2 regions of the Salinivibrio sp. IB282 genome follow, and region 1 is predicted to be linked to the other one. Evidence: predicted binding sites of a transcription regulator. Region 1 holds the regulator's gene; the other holds the start of a gene.

Region 1 (9,067 bases):
TGGGCTTGAGGTATTGGCGCGCCCCTTCCTGGCGTTAGGCTATCAGCAAAAAGGGGACTATACCTTTGAAGCGAAAAAGCTCAACGCCTGCCATTTTGAGCACCCCGATCCTCTGATGCCAAAAGTCTTTATTAGTGAGTTGATGGTCGAGCAATGCTCGCCCGCGCTTCAGGCGATTGTTGAGAAGCTGGTGGCACAAGTTGATGCGTCGTCACTCACAGGCAGTGACTTTCTCCATCAGGGTCGCTTGTGGGATCTTGACTGGGCAACCTATCAAACACTTGCCGAAGAGAGTGAATATGCGTCTTGGGTGGCGGCACACGGTTATGGTGCCAACCATTTTACCGTGAGTGTGAATCAGCTGAATGCGCATGATGATTGCCTCTCGGTGAATAACCAATTGCGCGACAATGGCTTTGCGATTAACGAGTCAGGCGGGGAAGTCAAAGGTGACGCGTCGGTGTATCTGGAGCAATCCTCCACCATGGCGGATCGCGTGCCAGTTGCTTTTTCTGATGACACGCAAACCATCCCGGGTGGTTTTTATGAGTTTGCTAAGCGTTATGTTCTGCCCAATGGTGAGCTTTACCAAGGTTTTGTGGCTGCCTCGGCAGACAAAATCTTTGAAAGCACCCATTAGTGCGCCACACATCGCTTAATCGACATCATAGGGAAAAGGGAGCGTATGCTATGCTCCCTTTTTTATCGTCTATTCAGCCTCGATATCGAGCCAATACGTGTCTGGAATCGCTTGTGTTTCGTTGCTTAAATGCGGGTTATCGACCCGGATCACGGTGCGTTCATCAATGTTGGCTTTTTCAAACGTTTCTTTGACCAGCGGAGCGTTGTTGAAAAACTCAATAAATGATCCGTCTTGGTATGCCGCTTCAAAAGCACCATTCAACATGTCGGCGACGTCAGCATGTTGCGGAGACACAAACAGGAACATCGGGAAGCGATAGATCAGCATCAGGTGCGGGTCAACTAACAGATTACCGTATTGTGGCCGCTCGGCTAATTCACTAAAAGGCTCAATCAAGGCACGCGGGAAGAGATCAGCACGACCTGTATCAACCACTTTGAAAATATTTTCAAAGCTCGATATTTCGCGTACGCGAAATCCCGCTGAGTTGAGCACCTTGACGTCGGCCCAGCCCTGTCCCTGAATCATGGTAAGAGACTGCAAATCACCCGCGCTACTTATCTGAGCGAGTTGGGGCTCTGTGGTTTGGTTGGTAATAAACAGGCGATGGCCGAGTAGACCACGAAACACGGGATAGCGAATGGGGATCAGTTCAGATTCCAGCGTGCGGTCGGCACCCAGCCAGTCGATAGTGAGCTTGCCTTGCTTGAGCATTTCCACCTTACGAGACTGAGAGCCAATTTGGCCGTCAAAAGCTTGCAAGGTGACAGGCTCTCCTGATTTTTCGGCAAGAAACTCAATCAGCTCAATGGCATAGAGATCAAGCGCCGACCCAGCGCGTGGCTCGGGGTGCACAATTGTGGTATTGGACACGGCATGGGCTGAAAGCACAGAGAGCGCCAAGGCGGTGAGAGAAACCATGAGTTTTTTCATAAACGATACCTTGTTAGTTTTATGTTAACCATATCGTTTTGAGTGTAGAAGTTATCCAGACGCTTGCCAGAAAGCGGAGATAAAAAAACCGACGCCAGGGCGTCGGTTGGTGATACAGAGAGCGGCGCAATTAGCGTGTGCCGTATACCACGATGGTTTTACCGTGTGCGGAAATGAGGTTTTGCTCTTCCAGCATTTTGAGGATACGTCCCACGGTTTCACGCGAACAGCCGACGATTTGGCCAATTTCCTGACGAGTGATCTTAATTTGCATACCGTCAGGGTGTGTCATGGCATCCGGCTGTTTAGCCAAGTTCAACAAGGTTTGCGCGATGCGGCCTGTGACGTCCAGGAAGGCGAGATCCCCGACCTTTTGGCTCGTTACCTGCAAACGACGCGCCATTTGTGAAGACAGGCGCATTAAGATGTCAGGATTCACTTGAATGAGCTGGCGGAACTTCTTAAATGAAATCTCTGCCACTTCACACGGTGATTTAGCGCGCACCCAAGCAGTGCGCTCTTGGTCTTCTTCGAAAAGTCCGAGCTCACCAATGAAGTCACCTTGGTTAAGGTAAGACAGGATCATTTCCTTGCCTTCTTCATCTTTGATCAGTACGGCCACAGACCCTTTCACGATGTAATACAAGGTCTCCGCCTTCTCACCTGCATGGATAAGCGTGCTTTTAGACGGATACTTATGAATATGACAATGTGAAAGGAACCACTCGAGTGTAGGGTCTGTTTGAGGTTTTCCTGGAACCATATAACTTATTTCCTCTGCATGTGTTGCCCGGCAACAACGTCCTATCTTTGTCTGAGGGGTAACCCATCAGATCATTGCACAGAATACGAAGTCTGAACGCGGGCTACAAGCTCACTGTATGTTAACAAGAGTGTATCTTTTTTTGTTGGTGATTTCTTGATTTTGATCTAGGCCAACCGCCTAAAAATCTGGCAAAAACGTGGCTAAGATCACGGCTTGAGAAGTAATACATCATGGATGCGCTACGCCTTAGCCAATCTTGCCTTTTTCTATCAATTGTTGGATCAATGGACGGATGATCAATTCCATCGCAAAGCCCATTTTTCCTCCCGGTACCACTAAGGTGTTATGCCGTGACATAAACGACCCGGTGATCATTTGCAACAGATAAGGGAAGTCGACGTTTTTCATTCCACGAAAGCGGATCACCACAAAACTTTCATCCAAAGACGGGATACCTTTGGCATTTAATGGGTTTGAGGTATCTACCGTCGGCACGCGTTGAAAGTTGATATGGGTGCGAGAAAACTGCGGGGTGATGTAGTGCAGGTAATCATCCATTGAGCGCACAATCGAGTCGGTCACCGCCTCACGAGAGTGGCCTCTATCGCGCGTATCGCGGACAAATTTTTGAATCCACTCTAGGTTGACGATCGGCACCATTCCAATCAAGAGATCGACATGCTGTGCAACATTGACATCACCATCGACCACTCCGCCGTGCAGTCCCTCGTAAAACAATACATTGGTATTGTCGGCTAAGTCTTGCCATGGCGTGAAGGTGCCAGGCATTTGGTTATAGGGCACCGCTTCATCAAAGGTATGTAAATAGCGGCGATATTTCCCGGTGCCTTGCTCACCATACTCACGGAAAAACTGCTCTAGCCGCGGGAAATCGTTGGCCGTGGGGCCAAAGTAGCTGATATGTTTGCCTTGTTCACGTGCTTTACGGATCTCGACGTCCATTTCAGGACGGGTAAAGCGATGAAAGCTATCCCCTTCTAGCCAGGCCGCTTTGATGTTCATCATCTGGAACATCTTTCGGAAGGCTTCCGAGGTGGTGGTGGTACCGGCTCCTGATGAGCCGGTGACCGCAATAATAGGATGTTTAGCCGACATGACGCGCCCTGTCATTCAGTCTGAATTTGTATCGCGATACGGCGTGTACTGCGATGCTAAGAGCCGAGTGCTGTTTTACGACGAATATCCACTGTCTCGTGCAACTCGGAATATACAATCACGGCGTCCCCGGATTGCAATTGTTGGCGAACATCATCCACTTTTTGTGCAAAGCTGACTTCTTGCTCACCATAATCGGTTCCTTCCCGTAACACAAAGTGCTCGATTAACGCTGTCAGCGTCTCGTCAGGAATCGACTGCCATGGAACCATCATACTACATCACCTTTTAGTGATCTCAGGATGGCATCCTCGGATGCCTGATGTGAATGTTGTGAATTAGCTCGCATTTTACCCGATCATACCAGTCAATGCAGTGGTTCTCTTTGCTTCCTTTGACGGTGCTAACGCGCCGACTTACTCAGTGACTCATGCGGCAAATAAGCGGCGAGCCAGCCAGGCACCGCTTGCTCAAGCCAAAACTGAGGTTGGCGCCAACTACCGGCGACAAAGCCAACATGGCCGCCATGCTCAGTGAGTTGATAGTCAATGTTCGCGGGTAATGGGGAGGTTGGGATCACCGCGTCGGTCATAAAAGGATCGTCTTTGGCATGAATGATGGCCAACGGTGTCTTAATGGTATTAAGCACGGAAAGGCCGCTACAGGCGTGATAATAATGGTGCGCATCGTCAAAGCCATGAAGCGGGGCAGTCACGGTTTGGTCAAACTCGAACAAGGTTTTTATCGTCGGGCGCTCCCCCGCGTGCCATCGGCCCACTTGCTGATGACGTGTGAGTTTTTCCGCTAGGGTTTGGCGCATCGAGCGCAACAAATAGGCTTGATAAATACGGGAAAAGCCTTGTTGGATACGCATCGAGCAAGCGGCAAGGTCAAGTGGCGGCGACACGGCGCAACCACAGGCCACGATGGGATCATCGTGATAGTCCGCCAGGTAACGCACCAGCATGTTCCCCCCCAAAGAGACCCCGACTGCGCCAATTTGACTCTTTGGATAGGTTTGACGTAAATGGGTGAAGAAGGCACGCGCGTCCTGGGTTTCTCCCGAGTGATAGGTTCGCGCGGCACGATTAAGGCGGCCACTGCAGCTGCGAAAGTGCATCACCACGCCGCACCAACCTTGGCGTTGGAAGGCCGCGAGCAAGCCGTTGGCATAGGGGCTGTCGAAACTGCCTGCTAAGCCATGGAATAAAACAACAATCGGCTGTCCAGGCTGCGGCTGATGTGTCCATGCCAGATCGACAAAATCGCCATCAGGCAGATCAAATTGCTGCCAGCGAGGGGTGAAAAGCGGGGCTCGACGCAAAAAGCGAGGCAACAAGGTTTGTAAGTGCGCGTTCCGCGCGCTGGGAATGGGTTTAAACGGTGTCATCATGGTTGCTTCCCTCTTCCTCGGCGGGCGTCACCTTCAGTGATGTATATAGGTTGCGTGCTGATGGTGACAGCTGACGGCAATAGTAGGCGAGAGGAGAGGCGGTGTCCGTGAGCCAGGTTTGACGATTGAGGGCATCGACTAAATCTTGCTGTTGGAATTTTTCTAAACTGAGCTCAAAGTTGAGCATTTTTTTGTACTGCCCACTGCCGACCCGCGGCTTCAACTCTCGCCGAAGGTGACGATAGGCAATAAGCAAATGCTCAGAGCGGCTTAACGCATGCTTCAGTTGTGTGAGGCTCTCGGGCGCAAGCCCATAGCCGTGTTGTTCAATCCAGGCGAGTAACAAGGCAAGATTCACGTTGCCTTGGTGCTCGTCTTGCAGCCTGAGGCAAGCTTGCTTTACCTCGGGCTTGCCATAATGATGTAAACAAAACTGCCACAGGTCGGCGGGATTCGCCATCCCAGGGGTTAGTCCTGATTGAATGTCGCCTCCAGGGCTTCCAGCTCTTCTTGTCGCTCCATCCATTCTTGTTCCACCTCTTCGAGCGTCGATTTAGCATCCGCTTGACGTTGCAATTGCGCCGTGAGCCGCGCCTTATTATCACTGTGGTAAATCTCGGGGTCCGCCAACTGATTTTCTGCGTCAGAGATAATGGCAGAGAGTTGTTCTATCTGTGTGTCGAGATTGTCAATTTTTTTCCGCAAAGGCGCGGTTTGCTTACGTAACTCGGCATCGCGGCGTTTTTGTGCTTTACGATCCACCTGTGTTTGTTGCGGCGCCGTTTTCTCCGCGGCCGCTTGTTTTTTGCTCTCAGCGCGATCAGCGCGCTGTTGATCGGTCAGCCAACGGTGATAATCGTTCAAGTCTCCATCAAAGGGTAGCACTGCGCCATTGTCGACCAAATACAAGTCATCGGTGGTGGCGCGCAGCAAGAAGCGATCGTGACTGACAATCACCATCGCACCCTCGTAAGACTGCAAGGCGAGTGTCAGCGCTTGGCGCATATCCAAGTCCAGATGGTTGGTTGGCTCATCGAGTAACAGTAAGTTCGGTTTTTGCCATACCAATAAGGCGAGCACCAAGCGGGCTTTTTCGCCTCCAGAGAAGGGCCCGATGGGCTCGAGCGCCTTGTCGCCTTGAAAGCCAAACCGGCCGAGAAAATCACGTAAGGTTTGCTCAGCGGTGGTGGGGGCTAACCGGTTTAGGTGCTGAAGTGGCGTATCGTCGATGCGCAACGTATCGAGTTGGTGTTGGGCAAAGTAGCCAATTTTCACCCCTTGTGAATAGGTTAATTCACCGGCCATGGCGGGTAAGCTGCCCGCGAGGAGTTTAATCAGGGTCGACTTACCCGCCCCATTGCGCCCCAGCAAGCCAATGCGTGCCCCCGGTACCAGGTTAAGGCGAATGTTTTCAATAATAGGTGTCTTATCATAACCCGCCGCCACTTTGTCCATCATTAAAATGGGGGTGGGTAAGGCGTCCGGCGTGAAGAAGGTAAAACTAAACGGGTTATCGTATTGCGCGGGCAATACCTTCTCCATCCGCTCAAGGGCTTTGATCCGGCTTTGCGCTTGGCGGGCCTTGGTGGCTTTGTAACGAAAGCGATCGATATACGATTGCATGTGGGCAATTTGCTTTTGTTGCTTTTCGTACTGCGCCTGTTGTTGGGCCAATTTTTGCGCGCGCATTTGCTCAAAGTCGGAATAATTACCCGTGTATTCATTGAGCTGTTGATGCTCGATGTGAATGATGCGATTGACAACAGGATCCAAGAAATCCCGGTCGTGAGAGATCAACACCAAGGTACCTGGATATTGCTGTAGCCATTTTTCTAGCCACATGACCGCATCGAGATCTAGGTGGTTAGTGGGTTCATCGAGCAACAATAGATCAGAGCGACATAATAGCGCTTGTGCTAAGTTCAGCCGCATTCGCCAGCCACCTGAGAACTGGGTGAGTGACCAGTGGATTTGTGGTTGGCTAAAGCCCAAACCATCTAATAAGCTGGCCGCACGCGCTTCAATGGTATAACCACCAATGGCATCCAATTTATCGTGTAACATCGCCACCGCGTTACCGTCATCACGGGCTTCGGCGTCGCGTAGGGCTTGCTGTAGCGCGCGGTATTCGCTGTCGCCATCAATCACGTACTCGAGCGCGCTTTTGTCGAGCGCGGGGGTTTCTTGCGCCACCCATGCTACCTGCCACTGACTCGGGTAGTCACAATGGCCGGCATCCAACGATAATTGATGGCGCAGCAAGGCAAACAGACTCGATTTGCCACAGCCATTTTTGCCCACCAGACCGACTTTGTCGCCCGGTGAGATAGTGGCAGAAGTGTGGTCAAGCAGGGGCTTACCCCCTCGAAGCAGTTGAATATCGGAGAAGCGAATCATGATTTCTCAGTCTGTCTCGGGTTGATGGGTGCGCATTGTCGCGCGGTCGTTATACCAGCTTGATACCGGGATTGCCAAATTCTACCGCGTCATCCCACTGGTCAGACACAGACGGGGCATGTTTGTGTGTTAAAGTTAAAAACACGGAATAAATGAACAGATTGCGTTCTGACCATAATCATAAGACAAGGAAGCCTATGCCCCGAGATAAGGCTGAAAGCCCCTCTCTTCCCAAGGTACTGGTGATTTTTGCTCACCCCGACCCCGATGAATCCGTTGCCAATCGTCGTTTAATTGAGGCCATTACGCCGCTGGCCCATGTCAGCGTGCACGATATTTACGCCGCCTACCCGGATTTTGTGGTGGACGTCCATCATGAGCGCGCGTTGGTCACTGACGCCGATGTGTTGGTCTTTCAGCATCCACTGCAAATGTATTCCTGTCCGGCGCTGTTGAAAGAGTGGATAGATGTGGTGCTCGGGAAAGGGTTTGCACATGGGCAAGGCGGGGATGCGTTGGCCGGTAAAACCTGCCGCTTTGTGGTGACCACCGGGGGAGCGGCCGAAGCGTTTAGTCAACAAGGTTACAACAAATATTCGATGGCCGAGCTACTGCAGCCTTTTGAGTTAACCGCCTCATTATGTCGGATGGATTGGATCCCACCGTTGGTCTTGCACTGGGCGCGCCGCGTTGGCGATGCCGATCGCGAAGCGTTTGCTGAGATTTATGCCGATTGGCTCGCTGACCCATTGGCGCACCAAGGAGGCGAGGATGGATAACAACCTCTTATCGGTGGCCTTTGTTTTTTTATTGGCGGCGGTGATTGCGGTTCCTCTTGCCCAGCGCTTGGGTATGGGCTCGGTGCTTGGCTATTTGCTGGCAGGCATAGTGATCGGGCCCTGGGGGCTGGGCCTGGTCCGTGATGTGGATGCGATTCTCCATTTTGCCGAATTTGGCGTGGTGCTGCTGCTTTTTCTGATTGGCTTGGAGCTTAACCCTAAAAAGCTATTGAAAATGTGGCGCCCTATTATCGGCCTTGGTGGTAGCCAAGTGGTGCTGACCGGGATCGTGATAGGGTCATTAAGTATCTTCGCTGGGCTCACGTTGCCACAAGGCGTGGTGATCGGGGCGGGGCTGGCGCTTTCTTCTACCGCGATTGCGATGAAAATCATCGAAGACCAACGTTTAATGCGCAGCGAAACCGGACAATCTGGATTTGCCGTTTTATTATTTCAAGATATCGCCGTGATCCCGATACTGGCTGTGATCCCAGCGTTGGCCGGTGGCAGTGCTGGCAGTTGGCTCGACGTATTATGGATGTTTGTCGGCATTGGTATTTTGCTGGTGGGCGGTCATTTCCTTCTGCGTCCGCTGTTTCGTTTAGTGGCCATGAGCGGCGTCACCGAGCTATTTACAGTGACCTCGCTGGCCTTGGTGATCGGGATTGCCCTGGCGATGCAAGCGTTAGGCCTATCGATGGCGCTGGGGGCGTTTCTTGCGGGCGTATTGCTTGCGGAAAGTGAATACCGTCATGAATTAGAAACCGCGATTGAGCCTTTTAAAGGTTTGTTGCTTGGGCTGTTCTTTATTGCAGTGGGAATGACCGTTGATCTCGGTCTATTGCTCGACTACCCACTGGCCATACTGGGAGCGGTCGCGGCGTTGATCTTGGTGAAGACCTTGCTGCTTTATGGCTTGGCGCGTGCCTTTGGGGTGGTGCCAAAAGCGCGCAGTCAAATGGCGGTATTACTCAGCCAAGGGGGAGAGTTTGCGTTTGTTATTTTCAATGCAGCGCGTAGCCAGGGCTTACTTGACCAAG
Region 2 (5,111 bases), on a different contig from region 1:
ATTAAGCCGTACCAGCGCACGGCTAACGGACCCAGTTCAACTAAGATGGGGTCGATTGATGGAAAGATGATGTAGCCTTCGGCCATGAATGGGATCCTTTATTTCAACAACATGCTGACGCCGACGATAACAAGAAAGACGGCAAAAATACGTTTTATTTGTGCTGTGGGTAGCCTCACCGCCAGTTGAGCACCGACCCGTGTCATCAACACCGACGTTGACACGACGCCAAGTAACGCAGGCAAATACAAATATCCGACACTGAGCGCGGGCAAGGGTTCCGTTTGACGCCAGCCCAACCACACAAAACTCATCATGCCACCCAGCGCCAACACCGCGCCCCCCGCCGAGGCACTGCCGATGGCTTGGTGCATACTGACGCCGCGCCAATGCAGGTATGGGACAGTAAAAGAGCCGCCCCCAATGCCCGCTAAGCTGGAGAGTGTCCCGATCAGTGTGCCCGCAAAGGACAACCGCCACCAATGCGGTAAAGGGCGCGCGCGATAGGGACGCCGATTGAGCAACATTTGTAGCGCCATGGCAAGCACTATCACGCCAAACAGGCGAGGCAACCAGTCGTGTGGTAGCCGATCCGCCAGCCCAGCCCCCAGGATGCCGCCCAGCATCATACCAGGGACGAGCGCTTTAACCGCTTCAAGGTGAACATTCCCCAGACGAAAATGGCGCCACGCAGAGGCGCTTGAGGTCAGTACAATGGTGGCAAGTGAGGTGGCGAGCGCGATAGGCATCACCACAGTAGGGGCAATACCGAACACGGGAAGCAAGAAGGTCAGGGCGGGCACCACGACTAAGCCCCCACCAATACCCAGCAGGCCAGATAAGGTCCCCACACAGGCCCCTAGCAACATACACACCACAAACAGCAGCACGGTTAGGCTGGTGATCATCGCATTTGTCCGATTTTGACCAACGCCTCTAACCCTTGCGCAGCGAGAAAGGCCTCAGTAGCGGCGCGGATTTCGCTTGGGTGATCCAGCGTCAACATCTGATTGGCCTGCATGACCAAGCGCTCATGGGGTAAGCGGCTTAGCAAGTATTTAATTTTGGCCACATTGCGGGTGTTCATACTCAGTTGGTGGTACCCCAAGCCCACCAATAGTGAGGCCCCCACTGGATCGCCGGCTAGCTCACCACACACACTGACAGGTAATTGATGACGCGTTCCCACCGCGGCAATCGACGCTAATGCGTGTAATACCGAGGGATGCAAAGCATCAAAAATATCAGCCACGCGCGCATTGTTGCGATCAACCGCTAATAGATATTGAGTGAGATCATTGGTGCCGACCGAGAGAAAATCCACATCTCGGGCAATGCTATCAAGCAGATATAAAATAGAAGGCACCTCAACCATGATCCCCAATAAAGGAATGTTGAGACTCTGCCCGGCGTGCTGGGCCTCTTGGCTGACCTCTTGATAAGCTCGGCTAATGAGCGCTTTTGCCTCCAGTAGCTCGTTACGTCCCGAGATCATGGGTAACAATAGCTTTAAATTATTGAGGCCGATACTGGCACGTAACATCGCACGTACCTGAATTAAAAAGATATCTGGATGATCGAGGGTAAAGCGGATCCCCCGCCAGCCTAAAAACGGATTGTCCTCTTCAACACTTAAATACGGTAATGGTTTATCGCCGCCAATATCCAAGGTGCGCATCACCACAGGTTTATCGGGATAACTGGCAAGAATCGCACGGTATTGTTTGACCTGCTCGTCTTCAGAGGGAAAACGGCGCTGCATTAGAAACGGGACTTCCGTACGAAAGAGCCCAACCCCATCAACCCCTTGATTGATCGCAATTTGGCTATCCGCGCTTAAGCCGGCATTCAAATGCACTTCAACACGTGTGCCATCCTGAGTTTGTCCCGGGGCCGCCAGTGCGGTCTCAAAGGTAGATTGCAGGCTCGCTTCTTCTTGCACCAGGTGCTGATATTCGTTGATCAATGCCTCAGCGGGCTCGATCATCAACATCCCTTTGTGGCCATCGAGGATCACGGTTTTTTGATGAAGCTTGGCGGGAGAAAAGCTGACGCCCATTACCGCCGGGATCCCCAACGCACGTGCCAAGATAGCCGCGTGTGAGTTCGCCGCCCCTTCTTCGGCGACCACACCCGTCAGTAATGCGCGGGGAATTGACGCTAACATGCCCGCCGTTAACTCTCGCGCCAACAGCACAATGGGCGTCGAAACCGGTGGTGGACTCCCCGCCGGTGCGATTAAAAAGTAAAGCAGCCGCTGTCCTAACTCTTTCACATCGCCGGCACGGGCTTTTAGGTAAGGATCATCCATCGCGGCGAAACGGGCAGAAAAGGCTTCAACCGTTTGTCTTACCGCCCATGTGGCGGCATCCCCCTGCTGGATCCGCACCGTCATATCTTCACGCAGCATAGGATCGTTAAGCAGATGAACAAACAAATCAAAAATCGCCAGCGCGTCTTTTTGTAGCTCTTTATCAAAGCGTTTACGCAGACGACGAAACTCGGTACTGGCATCGTCAATCGCCGCATCCAGTCTATCGAGTTCAACTTGTGTATCTAGGTGGCAAGCGGGCGCCACCTCTTCAAGCCGCGGTTGAGAGTCATCACACCAAGCTTGTGCGATGCCAATGCCCGGCGACGCAGGCATTCCCTCCAGTAACACCGGTGACGGGGCTCCCTGCCAGCCACCTTGCGCATCYGCATGGGCAAACACCACCGCCAGCTGTGCGGCTAAGGTCACGAGAAAGGACTCTTCGCTCTCATCAAACTGGCGGGGTTGGTGTTGCTGCACCACCAGCACACCCAACACCTTTTTGCGATAAATGATGGGCGTGCCAAGAAAGGATTGAAACGCATCCTCGCCGGTAGAGGGGAAAGGTTTGAACGCAGGATGCTCACGCGCATACGCCAAATTTAAAGGCTCAGCGCGCTCACCTACCACACCGACCAACCCCTCGCCAAATGCCATCGACACTTGTGCACAAGGGTCGAGGCCTTGTGTTGCCATCAGCTCGAACTGTTGGTGTTCGGCATTGGCAAGATAAACGGAGCAGCACTCGGTACGCATCGCCACGCAAGTTTGTTGCACTAAAGTGTGTAACGCCTGCTCAAGATCTGAAGACGCCGCTACACTTTGCACAATATGTCGTAACTGCGTGAGCACCCGATTTCTCCTCTACACTTATCCTCGCTTATGTCGACGTCGAGGTTTGCGTTCTTTAAACGGCATCGCAAGTGGCGCAAACTCTTTCATCGCGCGCCGATACACCTCGCGCTTAAACGCCACCACTTGCCGCACTGGATACCAATAACTCACCCAGCGCCAACCATCAAATTCAGGCGTGCCTCCGCGCGAGACATTGACGCGTGACTCGTCACATTCAAGTTTTAGCAAAAACCACTTCTGCTTTTGCCCAATACACACGGGCTTAGAATCCCAGCGCACCAAGCGTTTGGGTAACTTATAGCGCAGCCAATGTCGACTGGTCCCTAAGATGCGTACATCTTTCTTGGTCAGACCTACCTCTTCGTACAACTCCCGGTACATCGCTTGTTCAGGGCTTTCCCCTTCATCGATGCCACCTTGTGGAAACTGCCACGAATGCTGACCATATCGACGAGCCCAGAGAACTTGACCGTGGCCGTTACAAATTACTATCCCCACATTGGGACGATAGCCATCGCCATCAATCACTGGACGACCTCAATGGTAAATCTCTACTGAACCTGATTTTTTCACAAAAAGCGGTAAAGGGTAAACAAACATTGTGGATTGAGCGTTGTTTTTGCGCACTCGTCGTCATCTGAGGATAACTTAACCCCTAACAGGAAGTTATAAACATAGCAATGAGAGTTTGCGCACATTTATTCACGCTTTCTGTGGATAGATTTGTGAAGAAGCCAAGAAAAAGTGTACTTATCGAACGATTCAGGATCTTGCAATGGTGTTTAAAATAACCAAATCAAGATAAAAAATATTAAAAATCATTAATTTAAAACAAAACCGAAACAACAAGATCCTTTTCGGGATCGAATGATCATCAAATAAACACAGATCGCTCAAAGATCCACCAACAAGAAAATTATCCACACCGATAGCGCAAAAAAGCGCCAAGTTCGCCATTTTTCCCATTTTTACCGCGATTTATGTACTGTATATTTGATCATGAGAGTGAGCTATCCCATCAATCATCCCTCCTCTGTGGATAACCAGAGGAGAAAGAGTAGGATCATCGAAATGGGATCCACTTGCAGCCGATACGGCAGTTCTTGATAATGCACGCTCATCCGTTAACGAGCAGGATCCCAACACAGTGACACCGCCCCCCGCATCCGAGCAGATATTGATGGAACGCGCGCTTGCCCTTGCTGGTTTGACCCTTGGCGAAGTCAGCGAGACACTGTCGATCCCTTGTCCAGCGTCACTCACACGGGAGAAAGGCTGGATTGGCATGCTACTCGAAACCTGCTTGGGTGCCAACGCGGGCAGCAAACCCGAACAAGACTTCGCACACTTAGGTATTGAGCTAAAAACCATTCCCGTTAACCGTGAGGGAAAACCACTGGAAACCACCTTTGTGTGTGTGGCGCCACTCACTGGGATCGCGGGGATACGCTGGGAAAATAGTCATGTGCGGCAAAAGCTATCACGGGTTTTGTGGGTGCCGGTTGAAGGCGAACGCGATATACCGGTATCACAGCGCTGCATTGGCACGCCATTATTATGGTCTCCTAGCCAAGAGGAAGAAGCGCAACTGCGCGCCGATTGGGAAGAGTTAATGGATTGGGTGGCTCTCGGTCGCGTGACGGAAATCACCGCCCGCCAAGGTGAGTCGCTCCAACTACGGCCCAAAGCGGCCAACGGTAAAGCCCTGACCGACGCTTTCGGGCCCAGTGGTGAGCCGATCCGTGCCTTGCCGCGCGGCTTCTATTTACGCACCCAGTTTACCCACCAGATCTTGCGTCGTTACTTTGTGGATCCGAAATAAGCGTCGATCCGCACGCGTGATACCCCCATCGCTTCGCTTTAAGGGTAACCATCAAAAACGAATGGGCATGTCTTCTCGACAGCCTGGCTCTCCGCCCGTGGCAAACTCATCGTAAGGATCCAT

What was found. Region 1 encodes CRP, which controls carbon source genes, mostly activating them, when cyclic AMP is high. Its sites were predicted from a motif close to TGTGANNNNNNTCACA; they were not measured.
Region 2: rppH (RNA pyrophosphohydrolase) is a predicted target of CRP. The motif match lies at 3,848-3,863, and genes of this name have one in related genera.

Annotation. Positions count from the first base shown of each region.
Region 1 covers NZ_MUET01000043.1:5,786-14,852, reverse strand. Annotated here, with positions in the region: gene BZG14_RS09975 (DUF1338 domain-containing protein) at 1-640, shown strand, start outside; gene BZG14_RS09970 (hypothetical protein) at 710-1,576, opposite strand; gene crp (cAMP-activated global transcriptional regulator CRP) at 1,707-2,339, opposite strand; gene BZG14_RS09960 (phosphoribulokinase) at 2,589-3,458, opposite strand; gene BZG14_RS09955 (YheU family protein) at 3,515-3,733, opposite strand; gene BZG14_RS09950 (hydrolase) at 3,862-4,851, opposite strand; gene BZG14_RS09945 (TIGR02444 family protein) at 4,835-5,311, opposite strand; gene BZG14_RS09940 (ABC transporter ATP-binding protein) at 5,320-7,248, opposite strand; gene kefG (glutathione-regulated potassium-efflux system ancillary protein KefG) at 7,446-8,027, shown strand; gene kefB (glutathione-regulated potassium-efflux system protein KefB) at 8,020-9,067, shown strand, end outside.
Region 2 covers NZ_MUET01000018.1:40,473-45,583, forward strand. Annotated here, with positions in the region: gene lgt (prolipoprotein diacylglyceryl transferase) at 1-86, opposite strand, end outside; gene BZG14_RS05855 (sulfite exporter TauE/SafE family protein) at 99-905, opposite strand; gene ptsP (phosphoenolpyruvate--protein phosphotransferase) at 905-3,163, opposite strand; gene rppH (RNA pyrophosphohydrolase) at 3,182-3,694, opposite strand; gene mutH (DNA mismatch repair endonuclease MutH) at 4,314-4,988, shown strand; gene BZG14_RS05880 (hypothetical protein) at 5,040-5,111, opposite strand, start outside.